DNA from 2 places in the Oscillibacter acetigenes genome. Region 1 is predicted to be linked to the other one. Evidence: a T-box and tRNA genes for the amino acid it is inferred to sense, from the RefSeq annotation. Region 1 holds a T-box; the other holds one or more tRNA genes.
What was found. The T-box of region 1 lies ahead of tyrS (tyrosine--tRNA ligase). A T-box ahead of a tRNA ligase gene usually reads a tRNA of that ligase, here a tRNA-Tyr.
Positions count from the first base shown of each region.

Region 1 (4,775 bases):
GTGCCTGCGCCGGCTGCGGCGAGACCCCCTACATGAAGTTGATGACCCAACTGTTCGGCGAGCGGATGTACATCGCCAACGCCACCGGCTGCGCCCAGGCCATGTTCCTCTCCGTACCCTCCATTCCCATGGTGAAGGACTCCGCCGGTCACGGACCGGCCCTGTCCAACTCCCTCTTCGAGAACAACGCCGAATACTCCCTGGGCATGTGCCTGTCCGTGGACCAGCAGCGCAACCAGGTCAAGACCCACGCCAAGGCTGCCCTGGACACTACCTCCGACGCTGCCCTGAAGGCCGCCCTGGAGAGCTGGCTGCAAGACGGCGACGACGGCGACAAGACCCGGGCCGTGTCCGACGCCCTGATCGCCGCCCTGAACCAGACCGCCGACTCCAGCGCCGACGTGCGGTTCCTGCGGGACAACGCCGACCAGCTGGTGAAAAAGACCATGTGGATGTACGGCGGCGACGGCTGGGCCTATGACATCGGCTACGGCGGCTTGGACCACGTGCTGGCCTCCGGCATCGACGTGAACATCCTGGTGGTGGACAACGAGCTGTACGCCAATACCGGCGGCCAAGCCTCCAAGGCCACGCCCATCGGTGCGGTGGCTCAGTTCGCCGCCAGCGGCAAAAAGACCCCCAAGAAGGACCTGGGCATGATTGCCATGAACTACGGCCATGTCTATGTGGCCCAGGTGTCCATGGGCGCCAACCCCGCCCACGTGGTGAAGGCCCTGAAGGAGGCCGAGGCCCACAAGGGCCCGTCCCTCGTCATCGCTTACGCCCCCTGCATCAACCACGGCATCGCCAAGAGCATGAAGGTGAGCCAGGCGGAGCAGAAGCTGGCGGTGGAGTGCGGCTACTGGCCCCTGTTCCGGTACAGCCCTGAGCTGGCGGCGGAGGGGAAGAACCCCTTCCAGCTGGACAGCAAGGCCCCCAACGGCAAGCTGCGGGAGTTCATGATGGGCGAGGTCCGGTTCTCCGGCCTGACCCGCACCTTCCCTCAGATCGCCGAGCAGCTCTTCGCCGAGGCGGAGGAGCAGTGCGCCGCCCGGTACGCCCAGTACGAGAAGCTGGCGGCCCAGAAATAACTTTGCTGAAATCGACACTCCTATAAACGAAAGCGCCCCAGGGCTTTGCCCTGGGGCGCTTTCGTTCCGCCGTCAGCGGGATCCGGCGGCGTGAAAGGTGCGGTTGATGAGGCAGCGGCTGCAGCAGAAATCGATGTGCCGCTCCATGGCGGAGCGAGCCAGCTCCGGCAGCCCCAGGCCGATGGCGGAGCAGATAGCCACGTGCTGGGAGCCCATGACGATCAGATTGTCCTTTTTCTGTTCCGTGGCAACGAACTCGCAGGAGCGGATAGACAGGTAGTGAAGGGTGCCCTGGAGGGTTTCGAACATGTCGATGAGATACTCGTTCTCTGTGGTCAGCACCAGCTGGTGGTGGAACTCCAGGTCGATCTTGGCCCGCTCGGAGGCGGTGGGGGCGGTATCCAGATCCTTCGCAAAGTCCTGCCAGGCGGACTGGAACTGGTCCGCCAGCTTCTGGAGCCTGGGCAGGTCAATCAGAGTCCGCTTCTGTGCGCAGAGGAAGGCCGCCTCTCCTTCGATGGCCCGCCGGGCCACGAACAGGTCCTCCAGGGACTCGCTGCTGAGGTCAAAGACGAAGTAGCTGCGGTATTTGCTGTCGCTGCTGCGGACGGCGGTCACCAGGCCGTTTTCCTCCAGCCGCTCCACCGCCCGGGTCACCGGGGAGGTGCTGACCCCCATCTGCTCCGCCAGCTTGGAGATGTTCAGCTTGCTCCCCGGCGGGATGGCGGAGGAGAAGATGGCCTTCTCCAGCAGTTCATAGACGATGTCGGAGATCTTGGCAAAGGGATTCTTCTCCTGGGCCGCTGTGATGTTCTGTGCGGTGAATTGGCAGCCGTCCCGCTGTCTGGGATCCTGGGGCATAGGGCACCTCACTTCTGAAAAATATCTGTATCCTATCATAGCGGCCGCGGGCGCGAAAATCAAGCCCGGCGCAGAAAACCGCGCCGGACCGGGAGGGGGCTCCTTCAGTCCCGGAGTTCTTCCTCCAGATTGATTTTGCCGTGGACCTGCTCGAACTCCGTGATACAGCGGCGGATCAGGTAAAGAATCTGCCCGCTGCCTGTTCGTCCTTCATATTCCGCGATATAAAACAGCTTGTCATGTGTCTCCTTATCCATGCGAAATCCAAGATGACTGTCCCGTGGCTTTTTCATAGTAAACTCCATTTCAGTAGAATATAAGTTGATTTTAAGTACAAAACGAGTTACTATGTAAAAAGCGTACTAGAATATAGACACAAAATTTAAGGAGGTGTCAGAATGGACGATCTGGAGACGGCGGAGGCATACAGGCGGGAAGCGGAGTTCTATAAGGAGAAAGCGGAGGAGAACATCCGGTACAAGTACCTCTATCTGCGGCTCGGCGGCGAGATGTATGAGGTCCTGGAGATCCTGCGGCGGACACCCTGCGCCTGCGCCCCGCTTCAGGAGGCGGAGAGCCGTCTCCGCCAGATGCTGGAACAGGCGGATGAGGACGACTGCCAGAAGGGTGTATACGATTTCTTCCGCAAAAAGAAAGGCCGTCCACCCGTTGACAAGCTGTAAAAAATCGGCTAGAATACCTCTTACAGTGATGAAGCGGAGCAGTACCCGGGAAGACCGCCCCCAAGAGAGCCTCTGGTCTGGTGGAAAGAGGCGGGCAGGGCCCGGCGAATACACCGCGGAGCTGGCACCCAAACGGCCTTCGGCCCAGTAGGCGTGCTCCGGGAGCGCCCGTTACAGCGCCGCCGTGTGTTCGCACGGCCTGAGGCGTCTGCCCGCGAGGGCGGCGCGAACAGAGGTGGTACCGCGAGAACTTCTCGCCCTCTGTCCCCTGGGGGACAGAGGGCGTTTTTGATACCTGTCCCAGATTTCACAAACGGACAAAAGGAGAGACAAATCATGCAGATCTACGAGGAACTGAAGGCCCGGGGGCTCATCGCCCAGGTGACGGACGAGGAGGAGATCCGGGAGCTGGTGAACAACGGCAAGGCCACGTTCTATATCGGCTTTGACCCCACGGCGGACAGCCTGCACGTGGGCCACTTCATGGCCCTGTGCCTGATGAAGCGGCTGCAGATGGCGGGCAACCGCCCTATCGCCCTGATCGGCGGCGGCACCGGCTATATCGGCGACCCCTCCGGCCGGACGGACATGCGTTCCATGATGACGCCGGAGACCATCCAGCACAACTGCGACTGCTTCAAGAAGCAGATGGAGCGGTTTATCGAGTTCGGCGAGGGCAAGGCCCTGATGCTGAACAACGCCGACTGGCTGCTGAAGCTGAACTATATCGAGCTGCTGCGGGAGGTGGGCGCCTGCTTCTCCGTCAACAACATGCTGCGGGCCGAGTGCTACAAGCAGCGGATGGAAAAGGGCCTGAGCTTCCTGGAATTTAACTATATGATTATGCAGTCCTATGATTTCTACCACATGTTCCAGACGGTGGGCTGCAACATGCAGTTCGGCGGCGACGACCAGTGGAGCAATATGCTGGGCGGCACGGAGCTGATCCGGCGCAAGCTGGGCAAGGACGCCTATGCCATGACCATCACGCTGCTGATGAACTCCGAGGGCAAGAAGATGGGCAAGACCGCCAGCGGCGCCGTGTGGCTGGACCCCAACAAGACCTCTCCCTACGACTTCTACCAGTACTGGCGGAACGTGGGAGATGCCGATGTGCTCAAGTGCATCCGGATGCTGACCTTCCTGCCGCTGGAGCAGATCGACGAGATGGATACCTGGCAGGGCAGTCAGCTGAACACCGCTAAGGAGATCCTGGCCTTCGAGCTGACCAAGCTGGTTCACGGCGAGGAAGAGGCCGCCAAGGCCCAGGAGGCCGCCCGCGCCCTGTTCGGCGGCGGCGGGGACAGCGCCAACATGCCCTGCACCAAGCTCTGCCGGGAGGATTTCACCGCCGAGGGAGAGATCGACATTCTGACCCTGCTGGTAAAGTGCGGCCTGGCTGCCTCCAAGGGCGAGGCCCGGCGGCTGGTGCAGCAGGGCGGCGTCACGGTCTGCGGCCAGAAGGTGGCCGATATTGAGGCCAGGTTCAGCTGCAAGGACTGCTGCGGCGAGGGCGCGGTCATCAAAAAGGGCAAGAAGGTCTATCACAAGGCCGTGCTGGAAGAGCAGTAAGCGGACATTCGGTCAGCCCGCCGGGATATTCCCGGCGGGCTTTTTGTATGTCCCTGTCAGATGGCAGCCTCATCATTCGTTTTATCAGCAGAACGGCGCCGGCAAAGGAGTTGATTGTACGGAACAAATCACATATACCCGCCCGGAAGCGGAGGAACTGGTAGAGCGGTGGTCGGACACCGTGCTGCGGATCGCCTGGACCTGGACGGGCAGCGTCCACGACGCCCAGGACATCTGTCAGACGGTGCTTTTGAAGCTGCTGACCAGTCCCCGCCGCTTTGCGGAGGAGCGGCTGGAGCGGGCCTGGGTGGTCCGGGTGGCCGTCAACTGCTGCAAGGACTGGAAGAAATCCGCCTGGGTCCGGCGGCGCCTGCCGTTGGAGGCGGCGGCCCACGCGGCGGTCCATCTGCCGGAGCCGGGGGAGAGGCCTGTGCTGGCGGCGGTGCAGGCCCTGCCGGAGCGATACCGCCAGGCGGTGTACCTGCGGTATTACGAGGGATACGAGCCGGCGGAGATCGGGACGTTGATGGGCTGCACGGCCAGTCAGGTCAGCACGTATCTCTACCGG
Region 1 is NZ_JAOQKG010000003.1:26,509-31,283, forward strand. Features, by position in the region: gene nifJ (pyruvate:ferredoxin (flavodoxin) oxidoreductase) at 1-1,091, shown strand, start outside; gene OCV80_RS06800 (GntR family transcriptional regulator) at 1,164-1,952, opposite strand; gene OCV80_RS06805 (hypothetical protein) at 2,057-2,245, opposite strand; gene OCV80_RS06810 (hypothetical protein) at 2,351-2,635, shown strand; T-box leader at 2,655-2,900, shown strand; gene tyrS (tyrosine--tRNA ligase) at 2,972-4,207, shown strand; gene OCV80_RS06820 (RNA polymerase sigma factor) at 4,365-4,775, shown strand, end outside.

Region 2 (4,775 bases), on a different contig from region 1:
CAAACGGGCCTCCCAGGGCGAACTGCTCTCGGAGGCCCGTATTTTTCCTGACTGTGGCTGGTTGAGTGGTCAGGGATAAAATAAGGTTACATAACACGCATGAAAATTGCGAAAAAATTATAAAAAAGTTCCGCTTTCAACAGAAAGCGGAACTTTCGATGGTGGACGATACAGGACTCGAACCTGTGACCCCCTGCACGTCAAGCAGGTGCTCTAGCCAGCTGAGCTAATCGTCCAAAACGGAACGTATATAGGATACACGAAAACGCACCTTTTGTCAACACTTTTCTTGCGCGATCCTGTTTTTTTTGTTATACTGCTGACAGCACTATGACAGGAGGATCACTATGAATCGTGTGGCATTGGTCACTGGGGCTTCCCGGGGGATCGGGAGAGCGATTGCGGCAGAGCTGGCGGAGGCGGGACATGCTGTCTGTATCAATTACCTGACGCACCGGCAGGAGGCGGAGACGCTGGCAGAAAAAATCCGGAACCATGGTGGAAATGCCATTGCAGTTCAGGCGGATGTGGCGGACCGGGCGGCTGTGGAGACGATGGTTCGCACTGCGGAAGCGGAGCTGGGACCCGTGAGCCTGCTGGTGAACAACGCCGGCATTGCGGGGCAGATCCAATTTCAGGATATCACAGATGCCCAGTGGAATCGCTATCTGGGCGTGAACCTGGGCGGCGCCCGGAACACCATCCAGGCAGTACTGCCCCACATGCTCCATGAGAAGGCGGGCTGCATCGTCAACATCTCATCCATCTGGGGACTGCGGGGAGCCTCCTGCGAGGTGGCGTATGCCTGCACCAAAGCCGCTCTCGTGGGGCTGACCCGGTCCCTGGCGCTGGAGCTGGCGCCCTCCCACATCCGGGTCAACTGCGTGGCTCCCGGCGTCATCAACACCGACATGGTTCAGGTTCTGGGACAGGAGACCCTGCGGGATCTGGCGGAGCAGACGCCTCTGGGACGGCTGGGGACGCCGGAGGACGTGGCCCACGCCGTTGCCTTTCTGGCCTCCGACAAGGCATCCTTCCTCACGGGGCAAATCCTCGCCGCCGACGGCGGGTTCATCGTTTGAAGACTGCCGAACAAGAGAGCCGGGCGCCGCATAGGCGGCGCCCGGCTCTCCGTTACGTCCGCCCCGGCAGCGGCAGCGCGTGGAGGATCACCCGGCCGAAGCAGGCGAGCGTCCGGCCGCTGCCGGCGGTGAGTACCACGTCCGCATCGGCCCGCGCCCGGTTTAGGGAGAAAAGATACACCGTTCCGGCGGGATCCTTGTAATACTGCTTGCAGAAGATATCCCCGTCCACGCAGAAGATCCCCACGTCCCCGGCCTTCAGGGGATCGCGATTCACATAGACCACGGAGCCGTCCGGGATGTAGGGGACCATGGAGTCCCCCTGGATACGCACAGCAAACTCTGCGGCCTGAGGCACGCCGTCTGTGACCTGGAGGTAGTCGAAATCCTCGCCGAACACTGGCGCCGCATAACCGGCCGCCGCAGGGGTCCGGTACAGGGGAATGACCCGGGGCTCCTGCTCCGGGGCTGCGGATTCCTGCTGACAGGCCCGCAGCGCCTCCACCATCGTCTGGACGCTCTCCCGCCCCAGGGGAGAGAGGGAGCGATACTGCTCCAGCAGCTGCCGCTCCCGCTCAGTCAGGACGTCCGCGCCGCGGCGAAAGCTGTCCTGAAACAAGGTGTTGGGGTCCGTCTCCAGACAGTCGAACAGCCGGAGCATCATCTCCTCCTTAGGGAAGCTGACACCGGTCTCGTAGTTGCTGACAGTGGACGGTGTGACGCCCAGCCGATCCGCCAGCTGGGGGCGGGAGAGAGCCAGCTCCTCCCGACGGGCTTTGATCCGGTCTCCAAATGCCATGGATCCCATCCTTTCCGATGTTCTTGACAGTATCCTATCGGATTTCAAGGAAGCTGTCAATCCAATTTTACAAGAAACTTGTAAAATTATACTTGACTTTCAAAAAAACTTGTGCTACTGTATAGCTGTAAACAAGATACTTGTAAAATAAATAAAAATTTACAAGTATCTTGTTTATCAAAATGAAAAAAGCGCCCGCGATTGCAGGCACCTTTTTGGTGGGGGAAGGTGGATTCGAACCACCGAAGCCGAAGGCAACAGATTTACAGTCTGCCCCATTTGACCGCTCTGGAATTCCCCCATATTAAAACTGGAGCTGGTGGACGGATTCGAACCCCCGACCTGCTGATTACAAATCAGCTGCTCTACCAGCTGAGCTACACCAGCAGTTCCAACAGCAGAATTTATCTTACCAGATAAGCGCCTGTTTGTCAACAGAAAATTTTTGCTTTTCCACCCGTTTTTTTCATTTTGCCGGCGGGGCACATGAGACTTGCCGGGATCTGTATACAGGAAAGGAGCATCGCATTTGGAAACAAAGGAACATACCCGCCGACGGCGGACGCTGCGCTGCTCGCTCTGCGGGCTGGAGATCACAGAGGGAGAGGACTACTGGTACTGCAACGGCAGCAGCGTATGTGGGGCCTGCCTCCCGGTGTTCGCCCGGGCGGAGCTGGCTCCCTTCCGCCAGGTGCGGGGAAGGGAGGCGGCGCCATGACGCTGCTGGAGATGTCCGCCCTCTACGCGGAGAGCGCGGCCGCCCTGCGGCGGCGGATCGGCGAGCTGCGGCAGGCGGCGCGGGAGCTGAAGGACGAGGAGGACCGCCGCCTTCTGCGGCGGCGGATCACAGAGCTGACGCCGCTGCTGCAGGAGACCCGGGAGCTGGCGGCGCTGACGGCCCATTATTACGACAGGAGCTATCACAGACATGAGAGATACACGCTTTGACGCCCGCAGCAGCGAGTGGATCGGGGACATGACCGTCTGGCTGCGGGACCATGCGGAGGATAACAGTGAGCAGCTGGAGCGGCTGCGGCGCGGCCTGCGCCGGGCCCGGGAGCAGGAGCTGACGCCCCGGCAGCGGGAGATGGTGTTCCTCTATTACGACCGGGGACTGAAAATGTCCCAGATTGCTCAAAAGCTGGGGGTGAACCGCTCCACCGTCTCCCGCACGGTGAAGCGGGCTAAACAGCGGCTGTACCGCTGCCTGCGGTACGCCCTGTAATTTTCCCTCTTGAGGTTTTGCGGGATACACCGTATAATCGGTATCAAAGAGGGACCATGGATATCCGCAGAAGGGAGCTGCACTCCCAAGGGAGGTTTTACCCATGCTGTACACTACCCTGCACAACCGAATCCTGCGGCTGGTGCTCGCCGTGCTGGGCGAGCTGATCGCGGCCGCGGCGCTGAATCTCTTCATTGTCCCCCTGAGCCTGTACACCGGCGGCCTGCTGGGCTTCTGCCAACTGGTGCGAACGCTGCTGCAGGACTTCCTGGGCGTGAGCTTCGGGGCCTACGACATCGCAGGCGTCCTCTATTTTCTGCTGAACATCCCGCTGCTCATGATCGGGTATCGGAACCTGGGCAGGGGACTGGCGGTGCGGACCATCATCTGTACGGTATCCTACTCTGTTTTTTACAGCATCATTCCCATTCCCACGCAGCCCATTGTGGACGATTATCTGACGGCCTGCCTGCTGGGCGGCATCCTCACCGGGATCGGCAGCGGAATCGTCCTCACCTGCGGCGGCAGCGGCGGCGGACTGGACGTGCTGGGACTCATCATGAGCAAGCGGGACAGTGCTTTTACGGTGGGTAAATTTGCGCTGGGCTTCAATGCCCTGCTTTATACGGCCATCCTGATCCTGTTTGACCCGGAGGTCGCCATTTACTCCGTGATTTACAACTTCGCAAACTCCATGATCCTGGACAGGATGCACCAGCAGAATGTTACCGTTCAGGCTCTGATTTTCACGCGGGAGGACGAGAGCGTCCTGGCGGACTTCATTATCAAACAGCTGGGGCGGAGCGTGACCTACTGGGACGGCGTGGGCGCCTACACCAAGGACGATGTCCGTGTGTTGTGCGTGTGCCTCTCCAAATATGAGATCGAGGAGCTGCTCCACATGGTGCACTCTGTGGACCCCCACGCGTTTTTGACTGTGCAGGAGGGCGTCCGGGTATTCGGCAACTTTCCGCGGAAGCTGGGATGAGGAGAGGAGGATCGCCATGAACGGACCCATTGCTGTATTGGCCGGCACACCGGTGGACACCCGGATGGGCGTGGCATATCTGGAGGAACGGGGGCTGCCGGGCGTGCCGTTTCCCCTCTCCCGGGGACCCAGGGAGCAGACTGCCTTTCAGCACGCCCCGGCAGCGGACAAGCGCCGCCAGGCCCTGGCGGTGCTGAGGGGCGCCATGGCCCAGGGCTGTCGGCGGGCTTTCGTCTACTGCAACTCCCTGTCTGCGGCAGTGGATTTCCCGGGGCTTGCGGAGGAGACGGGGATGCGGATCGTGACGCCGCTGGACGTGTACCGGCGGCTGGCGCTCCGCTACCGGGCGCTGGGAGTCATCGCCGCCAACGCCCAGGGACTCTCCGGCATCGAGAAGGTATTGCTGGAGGCCAATCCCGCCCTGGATCTGCTGGGGGCCTGTGCGCTGCCGGTGGTGCTGGCCGTGGAGGCGGGGATGCCGCCGGAGGAGCTGGTGGAACGCTACCGTCTGGCGGCGCTGGCAGCGTGGTTTGCCGACGGCGGGATGGAGGCGCTGGTGCTGGGCTGCACGCACTTCCCCTATTTTAAGGAGGCCCTGGCGGCCCGGACAAGGCTGCCGCTGGTGGACCCGGCGGAGGAGATGCTCCGCCTGCTGACCCAATGAAGAAAGCGGACCGTGGT
Region 2 is NZ_JAOQKG010000001.1:151,297-156,071, forward strand. Features, by position in the region: tRNA gene OCV80_RS00745 (tRNA-Val) at 160-236, opposite strand; gene ymfI (elongation factor P 5-aminopentanone reductase) at 348-1,082, shown strand; gene OCV80_RS00755 (XRE family transcriptional regulator) at 1,135-1,881, opposite strand; tRNA gene OCV80_RS00760 (tRNA-Tyr) at 2,098-2,182, opposite strand; tRNA gene OCV80_RS00765 (tRNA-Thr) at 2,193-2,268, opposite strand; gene OCV80_RS00770 (hypothetical protein) at 2,411-2,599, shown strand; gene OCV80_RS00775 (hypothetical protein) at 2,596-2,829, shown strand; gene OCV80_RS00780 (sigma-70 family RNA polymerase sigma factor) at 2,810-3,106, shown strand; gene OCV80_RS00785 (YitT family protein) at 3,210-4,094, shown strand; gene OCV80_RS00790 (aspartate/glutamate racemase family protein) at 4,111-4,758, shown strand.
Region 2: it has a tRNA-Tyr gene. The T-box ahead of tyrS (tyrosine--tRNA ligase) is inferred to sense a tRNA for this amino acid. The anticodon was not compared.